Regions from separate parts of the Microbacterium sp. Soil_N32 genome, predicted to be linked through region 2. Evidence: predicted binding sites of a transcription regulator. Region 2 holds the regulator's gene; each other region holds the start of a gene.
The links. Region 2 encodes HrcA, which represses chaperone genes, less so after heat shock. Its sites were predicted from a motif close to TTNGCACTCGNNNNNNNCGAGTGCNAA; they were not measured.

Region 1 (3,957 bases), on a different contig from region 2:
CGCCACGACGCCCGGCTCGAGACCGGCGTTGAGGGCGATCTGCTTCAGCGGAGCCTCGATCGCGACGCGGACGATGCTCGCGCCGGTCGCCTCGTCGCCCGAGAGCGTAAGGACGTCGAGGGCCTTGGTGCCGGCCTGGATGAGCGCGACGCCACCACCGGGGACGATGCCCTCCTCGACGGCCGCCTTCGCGTTGCGCACGGCGTCTTCGATGCGGTGCTTGCGCTCCTTGAGCTCGACCTCGGTCGCCGCACCCGCCTTGATGACGGCCACGCCGCCCGCGAGCTTCGCGAGGCGCTCCTGCAGCTTCTCACGGTCGTAGTCGCTGTCGGTGTTCTCGATCTCGCGACGGATCTGCGTGACGCGACCCTCGATCTGGTCGGCCTCGCCGGCACCCTCGACGATCGTGGTCTCGTCCTTGGTGACGATGACCTTGCGCGCACGGCCGAGCAGGTCGAGCGTCGCGTTCTCGAGCTTGAGGCCCACCTCTTCGGTGATGACCTGTCCGCCGGTGAGGATCGCGATGTCCTGCAGCTGCGCCTTGCGGCGGTCGCCGAAGCCGGGGGCCTTGACGGCGACCGACTTGAAGATGCCCTTGAGCTTGTTGAGCACGAGCGTCGCGAGAGCCTCGCCCTCGACGTCCTCGGCGATGATGACGAGCTCCTTGCCGTCCTGGATCACCTTGTCGACGATCGGCAGCAGGTCCTTGATGTTGGAGACCTTCTGGTTCGCGATGAGGATGTAGGGGTCCTCGAAGACCGCTTCCTGGCGGTCGGGGTCCGTCACGAAGTACGGGTTGAGGTAGCCCTTGTCGAAGCGCATGCCCTCGGTGAGCTCGAGCTCGGTGCCGAACGTCTGCGACTCCTCGACGGTGACCACGCCCTCCTTGCCGACCTTGTCGATCGCCTCGGCGATCAGCTCGCCGATGGCGGGGTCTGCGGCTGAGATGGATGCCGTGGCGGCGATCTGCTCCTTCGACTCGATCTCCTTGGCGCTGCTGAGCAGCTCCTCGGTGATCGCCGCGACGGCCTTCTCGATGCCGCGCTTCAGGGAGATGGGGTCGGCGCCGGCCGCGACGTTGCGCAGGCCCTCGCGGACGAGCGCCTGAGCCAGGACCGTGGCGGTCGTGGTGCCGTCACCGGCGACGTCGTCGGTCTTCTTCGCGACCTCCTTGACGAGCTCCGCGCCGATCTTCTCGTACGGGTCGTCCAGCTCGATCTCCTTGGCGATGGACACGCCGTCGTTCGTGATGGTGGGGGCGCCCCACTTCTTCTCGAGCACGACGTTGCGACCACGCGGGCCGAGCGTCACCTTGACGGCGTCGGCGAGGATGTTGAGGCCGCGCTCGAGGCCGCGACGGGCCTCCTCATCGAAAGCGATGATCTTTGCCATGAGTTTTGTCGTCCCTCCTGGACGTAGACGTTGGGGTTTAGCACTCCGAGTATGCGAGTGCTAACGCCATTCTGGCACTCGACCCCACCGAGTGCAAGCCGTGCGGAGGGGGTGCGCGCGGGCGCTCAGGGCGCGGGCGCTCAGGGCGCGGGCGTCTCGCCGCTCGATCCGTCGTCTGCTCCGCCGCCCGACGCGCGGTCGAGGCCGATCACGATCGTCAGCTGCTTCTGCCCCTCCGCCAGGCCGGCGTAGAAGTCGCTCTGCTCGACGGCGGCGCCGCCGATGAGATCGGCGACCCCGAGCGCGGCCGTGCGGTCGGCATCTTCGACGTAGTAGACGGTGGTGTCGGTGAAGTCCTCGCTCCCGCTGTCGCTGGCGTAGACCGTGGCAAAGCCGGCATTGAGCAGCGTGTCGCGCATCTGGGCGTCGAGGCCCTCATCGGGAGTCGCGTTGAGGATGGTCACCGCGAAGGAGGTGTCGACGACGCCCGTCTCGACCGGGGTCGGCACCGCGGTGGGCTGCGCCTCGGGGAACAGGCTGATGCGTCCCATGACCACCAGAGACCCGAAGATGCCGGCGATCACCAGGATGAGGGCGGCCACGAAGGACCAGAGGAGCACCACCCAGCCGTTCATTCGTGGCGCCTCGGCGCGGTGCGCTCCGACGCGACCGTCGGAGCGGGGGACCTCGTCGAAACGATCGCGGGAGGGCTTGGACACCCCTCGATGCTAGCCGAGGCGTGCTTCAGCCCACGAACCCCGGGGCGCGGGCGGTGCGCCGCCGGGCCCGCACATCGCGAAGTCGACGGAGCCGACCGATCAGCAGGGGATCGTACTCGAGGGCGGCGTCCGAGTCGACCAGGCGTCCGAGCAGCTGGTAGTACCGGGCCGCGCTCATTCCGAGCTGCGCGCGGATGACCTCCTCCTTCGCGCCGCTGTGCCGCGGCCAGAGGGTCTCCAGCGAGAGGATCGCGCGATCGCGCTCCGTCATCTCTCCCTGCATGCCTCCAGGTTAGGTCGGCTTCCCGCCCGTTCCGGGACGCCACTCCCACCACGCGCCGAGCGGGTCGGCCGCGGCGCGCACCTGCCCGTCGAGGGCGACGACGAAACCCGGCCAGGACGCCACGTCGACCGCCGGCTCCCAGATGTCGAGCAGGCCCGGCGGATCGATCGTCACCCAGCGCGCATCGAGGGAGCGGATGCTCTCGACGAGCGCCGCCCGCGGGCCCCGAGAGATGTGGACGAGCACGCCGGGCGTGGTGACGACGAGCGTCGCGTCGGACGGCGCCGTGGCGGCGAGCGCGTCGAGGCCGTTGGCGGCGTCCCCCGCGACGAGCAACGGCGGGTCGGATGCCGCCACGTCGAGCGCCGCGTCGATGCGCTGCTCCCGGCCGCTCTCCCCCGGCCACACGAGACCGCGCAGCCAGCGGCGGTCGTCGGGGTCACGAGCGTCGCGGGGGGCGAGATCGATGCCGGCGCGCCACACGATCTGCGGCATCGACAGCGGCGGGAGCGGCCCGTCGACGCGGCTCTCGAGCACGACGTCGGACACACCGTCGTGCGGGTCGAGGGCGACGCGCAGCGTTCCCTCGGCGTCGCGGAACCGGTAGGAGTACCGATCGGGGTACAGGCACAGCCCGGCGGATGCCCCCACCTCGAGCAGCGCGAGCGGGCCCTCGAACTCCGACAGCACGGGGAGCAGGGCCGCCAGGCGGAGCGGCTCGTTGGTCTGCAGCGTGCGGGATGTGCACTCCGACACCACGTCGTCTGCGCGGTCGAGGACGAACGCCCGCCAGTCGGCGAACCCTCTCAGCGGGGCGCCGAGCAGACGCGTGACGGCGAAGACGAGCGGCGGCTGCCGGTGCGTCTCGGGGATGCGGGCGAGCACCGCCTGCACCGCGGCATCCTCGGCGACTCCGGCCGCCCATTCCGCGTAGATCGCGCTGCGACCGGGGGCCTCCAGTGCGGCGAATCGCGCGTAGCGCTCGCGTACGGCATCCGTCATCCCTCCATTCTCACCGCCGACGTGCCCGTGCTCCGCGCAGAGGGGAGAATGGAGGGAACACCCCGGGAGGACACATGCCGTACGACGTGCAGAAGACCGAAGACGAGTGGCGCCAGGAGCTCGGCGACGAGCAGTACGCGGTGCTGCGCCAGTCCGCCACCGAGCGCGCGTGGACGGGCGAGCTGCTCGACGAGAGCCGCGCCGGCCTCTACACCTGCGGCGCGTGCGGCGCCGAACTGTTCCAGAGCGGGACGAAGTTCGACTCCGGGTGCGGCTGGCCGAGCTTCTACGAGTCGGTGCGCCCCGAGGCGGTCGAGCTCATCGAGGACACCTCCCTCGGCATGGTGCGCACCGAGGTGCGCTGCGCGAGCTGCGGCTCGCACCTCGGCCACGTCTTCCCCGACGGGTTCGGCACGCCCACGGGCGACCGCTACTGCATGAACTCGCTCGCGCTGAACTTCACCCCCGAGGCACCGGAGGCGTGAGCGCCCTCGACGCGGTCCTCGCGCGTCAGTCGTGGTCGAAGGTCACTCCCGACGCCCCGACGCGCGAGCAGCTGCT
Region 2 (3,957 bases):
GGATCGCCTCCCCGAGCACCTCGCTGGGGCGCGGACCGCCGTCGCGCAGCATCCGCGCCGAGCTCGCGACGTCGCTCGGGGCGAGGTCTGCACCTCCCCGGGTCATCTCGAGCAGCTCTTCGACGAGGGTGCGCGCCTTGGCCACCGCGTCCGCCTGGCCGCTGAGCGTGATCTCATTGCCCCGCACGAGCACCTGCACGTCGCGGTGCTCGCGCTCGAGCATGCGCAGAAGCCGGTCCTGCGGGCCGAGCAGCTGCACCATCGCGACGCCGTCGGCGTAGATCTTCTCGACGGCCTCCGGGGCGGATGTTCCGCTGCGACGCTCCGGGACCTCGGGTCGTTCGTGGTTATCAGGCACCGACGCTCTTCTCGGTCAGTCCCCCGGCCAGCACATGCGCGTGGACGTGGAAGACGGTCTGCCCGGCGTTCTCACCGGTGTTGAAGACGAGGCGGAAGTCGCCGTCGTCGGTGTGCGAGCCCGCAAGCCGGGTCGCGAGGGCGACCATCTCGGCGAGGAGCGCGGGATCGCCCGCAGCGAGCTCGGCGACGTCACGGTACTCCGCGGTCTTCGGGATCACCAGCAGGTGCACCGGCGCCTGCGGCGCGATGTCGCGGATCGCGAAGACGCGATCGGTCTCGCCGACGATCTCGGCCGGAATCTCGCCGTCGAGGATGCGCGTGAAGATCGAGGGCTCGGTCATGCACCCAGTCTAGCGGCGGCCTCCGGGGCCACGGCGGGAACGCGCGCGGTCACCAGCGCCCCAGCGCGCCGGAGAGAACGGCGATCGCCGCGGGCCCCGCGGTCGAGGTGCGCAGCACGGTGTCTCCCAGCAGCACGCGCTCCGCCCCGGCGTCGACGAGCCGGTCGATCTCGGCGTCGGAGACGCCGCCCTCCGGGCCGACCACGAGGACGACGTCGCGGCCGTCCGGACGCACCTGCGTCAGACGGGTCTCGGCGCGGGGGTCGAGCACGAGCATCCGCGCGGCGGCCGCGCGCGTCACGAGATCCGCCGTCGACGCGACGGCGGCGACCTCGGGCACCCAGGCGCGGTGCGCCTGCTTGGCGGCCTCGCGGACGATGGTGGCCCAGCGTTCCCGGCCCTTCGCAGCCTTCGGACCCTCCCAGCGCGACACGCTGCGCGACGCCTGCCACGGCACGATCTCATCGACCCCCAGCTCGCAGGCCGCCTGCACGGCGAGCTCGTCGCGGTCGCCCTTGGCCAGGGCCTGCGCGAGGACGATGCGCGGAGTCGGCGCCGCAACATCGGTGCGGCCGTCGACGCGCACCTCGACCCGCGTCGGAGCCACCGACTCGGCCGCACCGGTCAACCAGACGCCGGCCCCGTCGCCGAGCGTGACGGACTCGCCCACCCGGAGCCGACGCACCACCGCGGCATGCTTCGCCTCGGCACCGGTGAGTGTGACGAGGTCGCCGACCGTCGCCGCGGCGGCCTCGGGAACGAGGAAGTGCAGCGCCATGGGTCAGTGCGAACGGAAGCGGTCGCGGAGCTTCGAGAACAGACCCTGCTGGAACTGCGCCAGCTGCGGCGCGGGGCTCTTCGCCTTCTTCGCGAAATTCTCGATGAGCGCCCGCTGAGACGAGTCGAGCTTCGTGGGCGTCACCACCTGCACGCCCACGCGCAGGTCGCCCCGCTGCGTCCCACGAAGCGGGGTGATCCCGCGGCCCTTGATCGTCAACACGTCACCCGACTGGACGCCGGCACGAATCTCGAGGTCGACCTCGCCGTCGAGAGCCTGGATGGAGGTCTCGGTGCCGAGGATCGCGTCGGTCATCGACACCTCGAGTGTCGCGAGCAGGTCGTCGCCGTCGCGGCTGAACGCGGGGTGCGGATTCACCGTCACCTCGACGTACAGGTCGCCGTGCGGGCCGCCGGCCTTGCCCACCTCGCCGGAGCCCGGCAGCTGCAGGCGCAGACCGGTCTCGACGCCGGCCGGGATGTCGAGCGAGACGGTGCGGCGCGACCGCACGCGCCCCTGACCGCCGCACGTGGCGCAGGGGTACGGGATGGTCGTGCCGTAGCCCTCGCAGGTGCCGCAGGGCTGCGACGTGACGACGTTGCCGAGCAGGCTGCGCACCTGGCGCTGGACGTGTCCCGATCCGCCGCAGATGTCGCACGTGACGGGGGACGTGCCCTCCTGGCAGCACGAACCCTGGCAGGTCTCGCACAGCACCGCCGTGTCGACCTCGATGTCGCGATGCGCGCCGAAGACCACGTCGCCGAGGTCGAGCGTCACGCGCACCAGAGCATCCTGTCCGCGCTCCCGACGAGATCGAGGACGACCGCGGCCGCCTGCCTGCGCGCCACCGAAGAACGTCTCGAAGATGTCGCCGAAGCCGCCGAACCCTCCGCCGAATCCGTTCGCCGCGCCGTCGCCGCCGCCCATGTCGTACCGCCGCCGCGAGTCGTCGTCGCTCAGTACGTCGTAGGCGTGGGTGACGAGCTTGAACTGCTCGGCCGCATCCTCGCCCGGATTCACATCCGGGTGGAGCTGGCGCGCCAGACGCCGATACGCCTTCTTGATCTCATCGGTGGAAGCGTCCCGGGACACCCCGAGAACCTCGTAGTGGTCCGCCACAATCGCCTTTCTGCGTGGTCTTCGTCGGCGTCCGCGTCAGCGGCTCGCCTCGTCGTCGTCGAGCATCCGCGACAGGTAGCGGGCGACCGCCCGTGCCGCCGCGAGATTGCTCGGGTAGTCCATGCGCGTCGGGCCCATCACGCCGACGCGCGCCGTGCCGCTGGGGGCGGCGTAGTTGCTCGCCACGATCGACGCCTCGCCGAGGCCGAAGGGGGCGTTCTCGGTGCCGATGCTCGCGGCGAGGCCGTGCTCGTCGCTCACCATCTCGCTCATCAAGCGCAGCAGGGTGACCTGTTCCTCGATCGCCTCGAGGAGCGGATGGATGCTGCCGCGGAAGTCCTGCTCCCGTCGGGCGAGCGTGGCTGCTCCCGCCATGACCAGCCGCTCCTGCCGGAACGTGCCGAGCTCGTCGACGATGACCGCGGCCAGCGCCCGGAGCACGGTCTCGCCGGGCTTCTCGGGGCCGGCGAGCAGCCCCTGGATGCGCTCGGCGGCGTCGCTCACCGCCTGACCGGTGAGCAGGGTCGACAGCCGGGCCCGCAGCAGGGCGACCTCGGCGTCGTCGACGTCGAGCGGCAGGGGCATCACGCGCTGCGACACGCCTCCTGCGTCGGTGACGAGCACCACGAGCATGCGGCGCGGCGCGAGGGCGACGAGCTCGATATGGGTGAGGTGCGCGCGGGCGAACGACGGGTACTGCGCCAGGGCGACCTGGCCGGTGAGCTGGGTGAGCACGCGCACGGTGCGGGCCATGAGGTCGTCGAGATCGGCCGGGGTCGCGAGGAACGACTCGATCGCCGTGCGCTGCGCCGAGGAGAGCGGGCGCAGCTGGGCCAGGTGGTTCACGAAGACGCGATAGCCCTTGTCGGTGGGCACGCGCCCCGACGACGTGTGCGGAGCGGTGATGAGCTCCTCGTCCTCGAGGAGAGCCATGTCGTTGCGGATCGTCGCCGCCGAGACCCCGAACGCATGGCGGTCGACGATGGCCCTGCTGCCGACGGGCTCGCGGGTCTCGACGTAGTCCTGCACGATCGCGCGGAGGACCTGCAGGCCTCTTTCGCTGACCATCGCCTCTCCTTCCGCTGGCACTCGATGCGTTCGAGTGCCAATCCTACCTCGCGCTGTGCCGGAGGCGCGGTTGATCGGCGTCAGTCGGTGAGCTCGCGCACGACCGCGTCGGCGAGCAGCCGGCCGCGCAGCGTGAGACGCACCCGACCGCGCACCGCCGCCGCCGGGTCGACGAGCCCGTCGGCGATGAGTCCGGCGACGCGCGTGCGGTTCGACGCGGGCAGATCGGCGACCGCGATGCCCTCGGCCAGACGGCTCTGCAGGAGCACGCGTTCGAGCATCCGCGATGCG
Region 3 (3,957 bases), 1.0 Mb from region 2:
TGCCGGCGGCGAACAGCAGCAGCGGCACGGCGGTGACGATGCCCGCGCAGGCGAGAAGCACGGCGTGCCACCCGCCCTGGGTGCCGAGGGTCAGCCCCGCGGGCGTCGAGGCGACGAGAACCAGCTGGACGACCGCGATCGGCAGGAGCCAGAACGACTCGAGCGTGAGGCCGCTCACGGCGTCGACCGCCGGTCCGATGCGCTTCTTGATGAGGCCGTAGACACCGAACGACGCGGTCAGAGAGAGAGCGATCCAGGGGAACTTGCCGTACACGGCGACGATGACGATCACGGCCACCGCCGCGATGCCGATGGCCGCCCACTGCAGTCGGCGGATGCGCTCACGCAGCACGAACACCCCGAGAAGCACCGTGGTGATGGGGTTGATGAAGTAGCCGAGGCTCGTCTCGACGACATGACCGGTCAGCGTTCCGATGAGGAACACCTGCCAGTTGACGTAGATGAGCACGCCGGCGAGCGCCGTCCACGCGAGCAGCTTCGGCTGACGCACGATCGCGACGAATGCGGGCCACCCGCGCATCGCCGTGAGCAGCACGAGGCAGAAGACGAACGACAGGATCACCCGCCAGGCGACGACCTCCCACGGCCCGGTCGGCACCAGCAGGAGGAAGTAGAGCGGCAGCACGCCCCAGAGCAAATACGCCCCGCCCGCATAGGCGACCCCCGCGGTCGAGACGGACGACGGGGCGGGGGCGGAGCTCACCGCACCACACTACGCCCGTGACCGCAGGCCACTCTCCCCCGGCTGGTCCGCGACTCGCGGGTGGGCGGCGAACGCCCCGGACGCAGAGAAGGGCCCGGATGCCGAAGCATCCGGGCCCTTCGTCCACAGGCGCGGGGTCAGCGGACGACGACCGCCAGGACGTCGCGGGCCGACAGCACGAGGAACTCGTCTGCGCCGAACTTCACCTCGGTGCCGCCGTACTTGCTGTAGAGCACGCGGTCGCCGACGGCGACGTCGAGCGGAACACGGTTGCCGTTGTCATCGATGCGACCGGGGCCGACCGCCACGACCTCGCCCTCCTGGGGCTTCTCCTTGGCGGTGTCGGGGATGACCAGGCCACTCGCGGTGGTCTGCTCGGCCTCGACCTGCTTGATGACGATGCGGTCCTCGAGCGGCTTGATGGAAACCGACACGGTCTACCTCTTCTTTCTTGACGCTGACACGAAAGACTTGTTCGCACTCTCAACCCGAGAGTGCTAACGCCAGTCTAGGCGCTCCGCTGGCACTCATGCAATGCGAGTGCCAATCGCACGCCCGCGTAGGCTGAGCGGGTGGAGATGTCCGAGCTGCGCGCCCTGCTGACCCCCGCCGGCCTGGAGCTGCTCGACGGTCTCGGCCCGATCGACACGACCGCCGAGGTCGCCCGCGCCGTGTCGCGGTTGCGCGCGGCCGGCCACTCCCCCGATCTCGTCTCGGCCGTCGTGGGCCAGGCGCATCTGCGCGCGAAGGCGACGTCGAAGTTCGGACCGTTCGCCGCACGCATGCTCTTCACGCGCGCGGGACTCGAACAGGCCACCCGCCTCGGCGTGGCCGCACGCCATGCCGGCCGCATGCTTCAGGCTGGGCTGACCCGCGTGGCCGACCTGGGCTGCGGCATCGGCGGCGATGCGCTCGCCTTCGCCGGGGCAGGGCTGAACGTGCACGCCGTGGATGCCGACGAGGTGACCGCCGCGATCGCCGCGTACAACCTCGCCCCCTTCGGCGACGCCGCGACCGTCGCGCACGGCACCGCGGAGGACGCGGCGCTGGACGCGTGCGATGCGGTCTGGATGGACCCCGCCCGCCGCACGGCCGGGCACAGCGAGACGCGGCGCGTGTCGGCCGACGACTACTCCCCCTCGCTCGACTGGGCGTTCGACGTGGCCTCGCGCATCCCCACCGGCATCAAGCTCGGACCGGCCCACGACCGCGACGCGCTGCCCGCCGATGCGGAGGCGCAATGGGTGAGCGCCGACGGGAGCGTCGTGGAGCTCGTCGTGTGGTCGGGCGCACTGGCCCGGCCCGGGGTGCGGCGCGCGGCGCTGGTCATGCGCGGAGACGCCTCCCACGAGCTCACCGGAGCCGCGGACGCCGCCGACGCCGAGGTGCGCCCTCTGGGCGCTTTCCTGCACGAGCCCGACGGCGCCGTGATCCGTGCCCGGCTCATCGGCGACGTGGCGCGCAGCCTCGACGCCGGCATGCTCGACCCGAAGATCGCCTACCTGACGTCGGACGCGGCCCTCACCAGCCCGTTCGTGCAGTCCTTCCGCGTGCGCGAGACGATGACGGCGAATCCGAAGTCCATCAACGCGGTGCTCGCGGCGAACGACATCGGCACGCTCGAGATCAAGAAGCGCGGCGTCGATATCGACCCCGCCGCCTTCCGCAAGAAGCTCTCGCTGCGCGGATCGCAGACGGCGACGCTGTTCCTCGTGCGCATCGGCGACCGGCGCCATGCCGTCCTGGCCGACCGCGTGCACGCCGCGGACTGACCCGCCGCCCCGCGCGGCGCCGACAGGGGCCGGGGTCAGGAGTCGGGATCGTCCGACGAGATCCGGATCTCGATCGGGTCTCCGCGCTCGCCCCCGACCTCGGCCCGAGTGCCGTCGCCGACCGTGATGCTGGTGACCTCGACGTCGCGCTCGATGGTGAGATACGGCACCCCCGTCGACGTGCGGGCCAGGGTCACGACGTCGGCGCGGCTCGCCCCCTCGTCGGCGATCACGACCGAGAGGCCGTCGCTCCCGAGAGCGTCGGTGGGGCCGCAAGAGGTCTGCGCCTGCGCCCCGTCGACGACGAGGCAGGTCTCCGGCTCGACGCGGTCGGTGTACGAGTCGGCCATCCACACGGGTTCGTCGCGGAACGTTCCGACGATCGAGAGATTCAGGTTGTACCCCTCGTCGTAGAGCTCCTGCGCACGCGTCCGCTCATCGCCCGAGAACTGGTCGAGGAAGGCGCTGCTCGACGACCAGCGTTCGATCGACACCATCGGCTCACCGCTCGTCGAGAACTGCAGCGAGGCGACCACATTCTCCTGCTCCGTCGGTCCGCGCTCCTCGAAGGCCGGGGGCTGCGTCCAGACGAAGGCCTGCAGGCGCACGGCGTCGCCGTCCTCGACCGGTTGGCACTGCGTGTCGGTCAGATCGCCGGCGTCGAGCGTCAGGCAGTGCAGCTCGCCATCGTCCTTCGTGCCGTACCAGACGAGCGCATCGCCGTCTTTGCCGACGGCGCGCACGCTCCCCGGGTCGTAGTCACCGTCGTCCACCAGTTCGCGCTGGCGATCCTGCTGCTCCGCGGTGAGGGGGACGTCGTCGGAGGGCGGGGAGAAAACGACCCACCCCACCCCGAGGCCCACGGCGAGCGCGGCACCGGTGAGGATCACCACCGCCCGGCCGTGGTCGCGGAGAGTCGACAGCGCCCGTCGAGCGGGCGACGCTGGGGCATCCGTGGGCACGGGTGCGGTGTCGGGACTCCCGCCTGCGTCGGGTGCGATCGGGTCGGGGGCCGACTCGGGATCCGCTTCCGCACCCACGGGCTTCGACGGGGAGACCGTCGACGAAGCGGATGCCGTGCCGCGGGTGCCCGTCTCGGACGGCGTCTTCACGGTGGACGCAGCGCTCGAGGGCGACTCGTCGGTGGCGAGTGCCGGGCCGGACGACAGTGTCGTTCCCTCGGACACGGGCCCCTGCGCGACGCCGGAGCGCGCAGCATCCTGCAACTGTTGCAGACGCTCGGCCTCAGCCGCGCTCAGAGCGCCCCCGCGCCCGTAGGCGCGAGCCTGCAGCGCGCGGAGTTCGACGGCGTCATCGGCGTCGGGCATCCGCTATCCCCATCTCTCGAACTGCATGCCGGCCCACGCGAGCCACCCGAGGCTGTACACCGTGGCGCAGATGCCGAGCGCCAGCGCCCAGCGCGCCATGGCGCGGCTCTCGATCGGACGACGCAGCGACATG

Region 1: groL (chaperonin GroEL) is a predicted target of HrcA. The motif match lies at 1,430-1,456, and genes of this name have one in related genera.
Region 3: groES (co-chaperone GroES) is a predicted target of HrcA. The motif match lies at 1,245-1,271, and genes of this name have one in related genera.

The regions. Positions count from the first base shown of each region.
Region 1 is NZ_JBDGME010000018.1:89,845-93,801, reverse strand. Features, by position in the region: gene groL (chaperonin GroEL) at 1-1,392, opposite strand, end outside; gene AC3A3J_RS06770 (LytR C-terminal domain-containing protein) at 1,533-2,111, opposite strand; gene AC3A3J_RS06765 (DUF3263 domain-containing protein) at 2,137-2,394, opposite strand; gene AC3A3J_RS06760 (DUF2332 family protein) at 2,404-3,396, opposite strand; gene msrB (peptide-methionine (R)-S-oxide reductase MsrB) at 3,471-3,881, shown strand; gene AC3A3J_RS06750 (nitroreductase family protein) at 3,878-3,957, shown strand, end outside.
Region 2 is NZ_JBDGME010000019.1:206,862-210,818, reverse strand. Features, by position in the region: gene AC3A3J_RS09075 (PhoH family protein) at 1-262, opposite strand, end outside; gene AC3A3J_RS09070 (histidine triad nucleotide-binding protein) at 351-701, opposite strand; gene AC3A3J_RS09065 (16S rRNA (uracil(1498)-N(3))-methyltransferase) at 751-1,479, opposite strand; gene dnaJ (molecular chaperone DnaJ) at 1,483-2,598, opposite strand; gene hrcA (heat-inducible transcriptional repressor HrcA) at 2,635-3,666, opposite strand; gene hemW (radical SAM family heme chaperone HemW) at 3,747-3,957, opposite strand, start outside.
Region 3 is NZ_JBDGME010000019.1:1,218,139-1,222,095, forward strand. Features, by position in the region: gene rarD (EamA family transporter RarD) at 1-724, opposite strand, end outside; gene groES (co-chaperone GroES) at 862-1,158, opposite strand; gene AC3A3J_RS13985 (class I SAM-dependent methyltransferase) at 1,297-2,496, shown strand; gene AC3A3J_RS13990 (hypothetical protein) at 2,532-3,824, opposite strand; gene AC3A3J_RS13995 (hypothetical protein) at 3,828-3,957, opposite strand, start outside.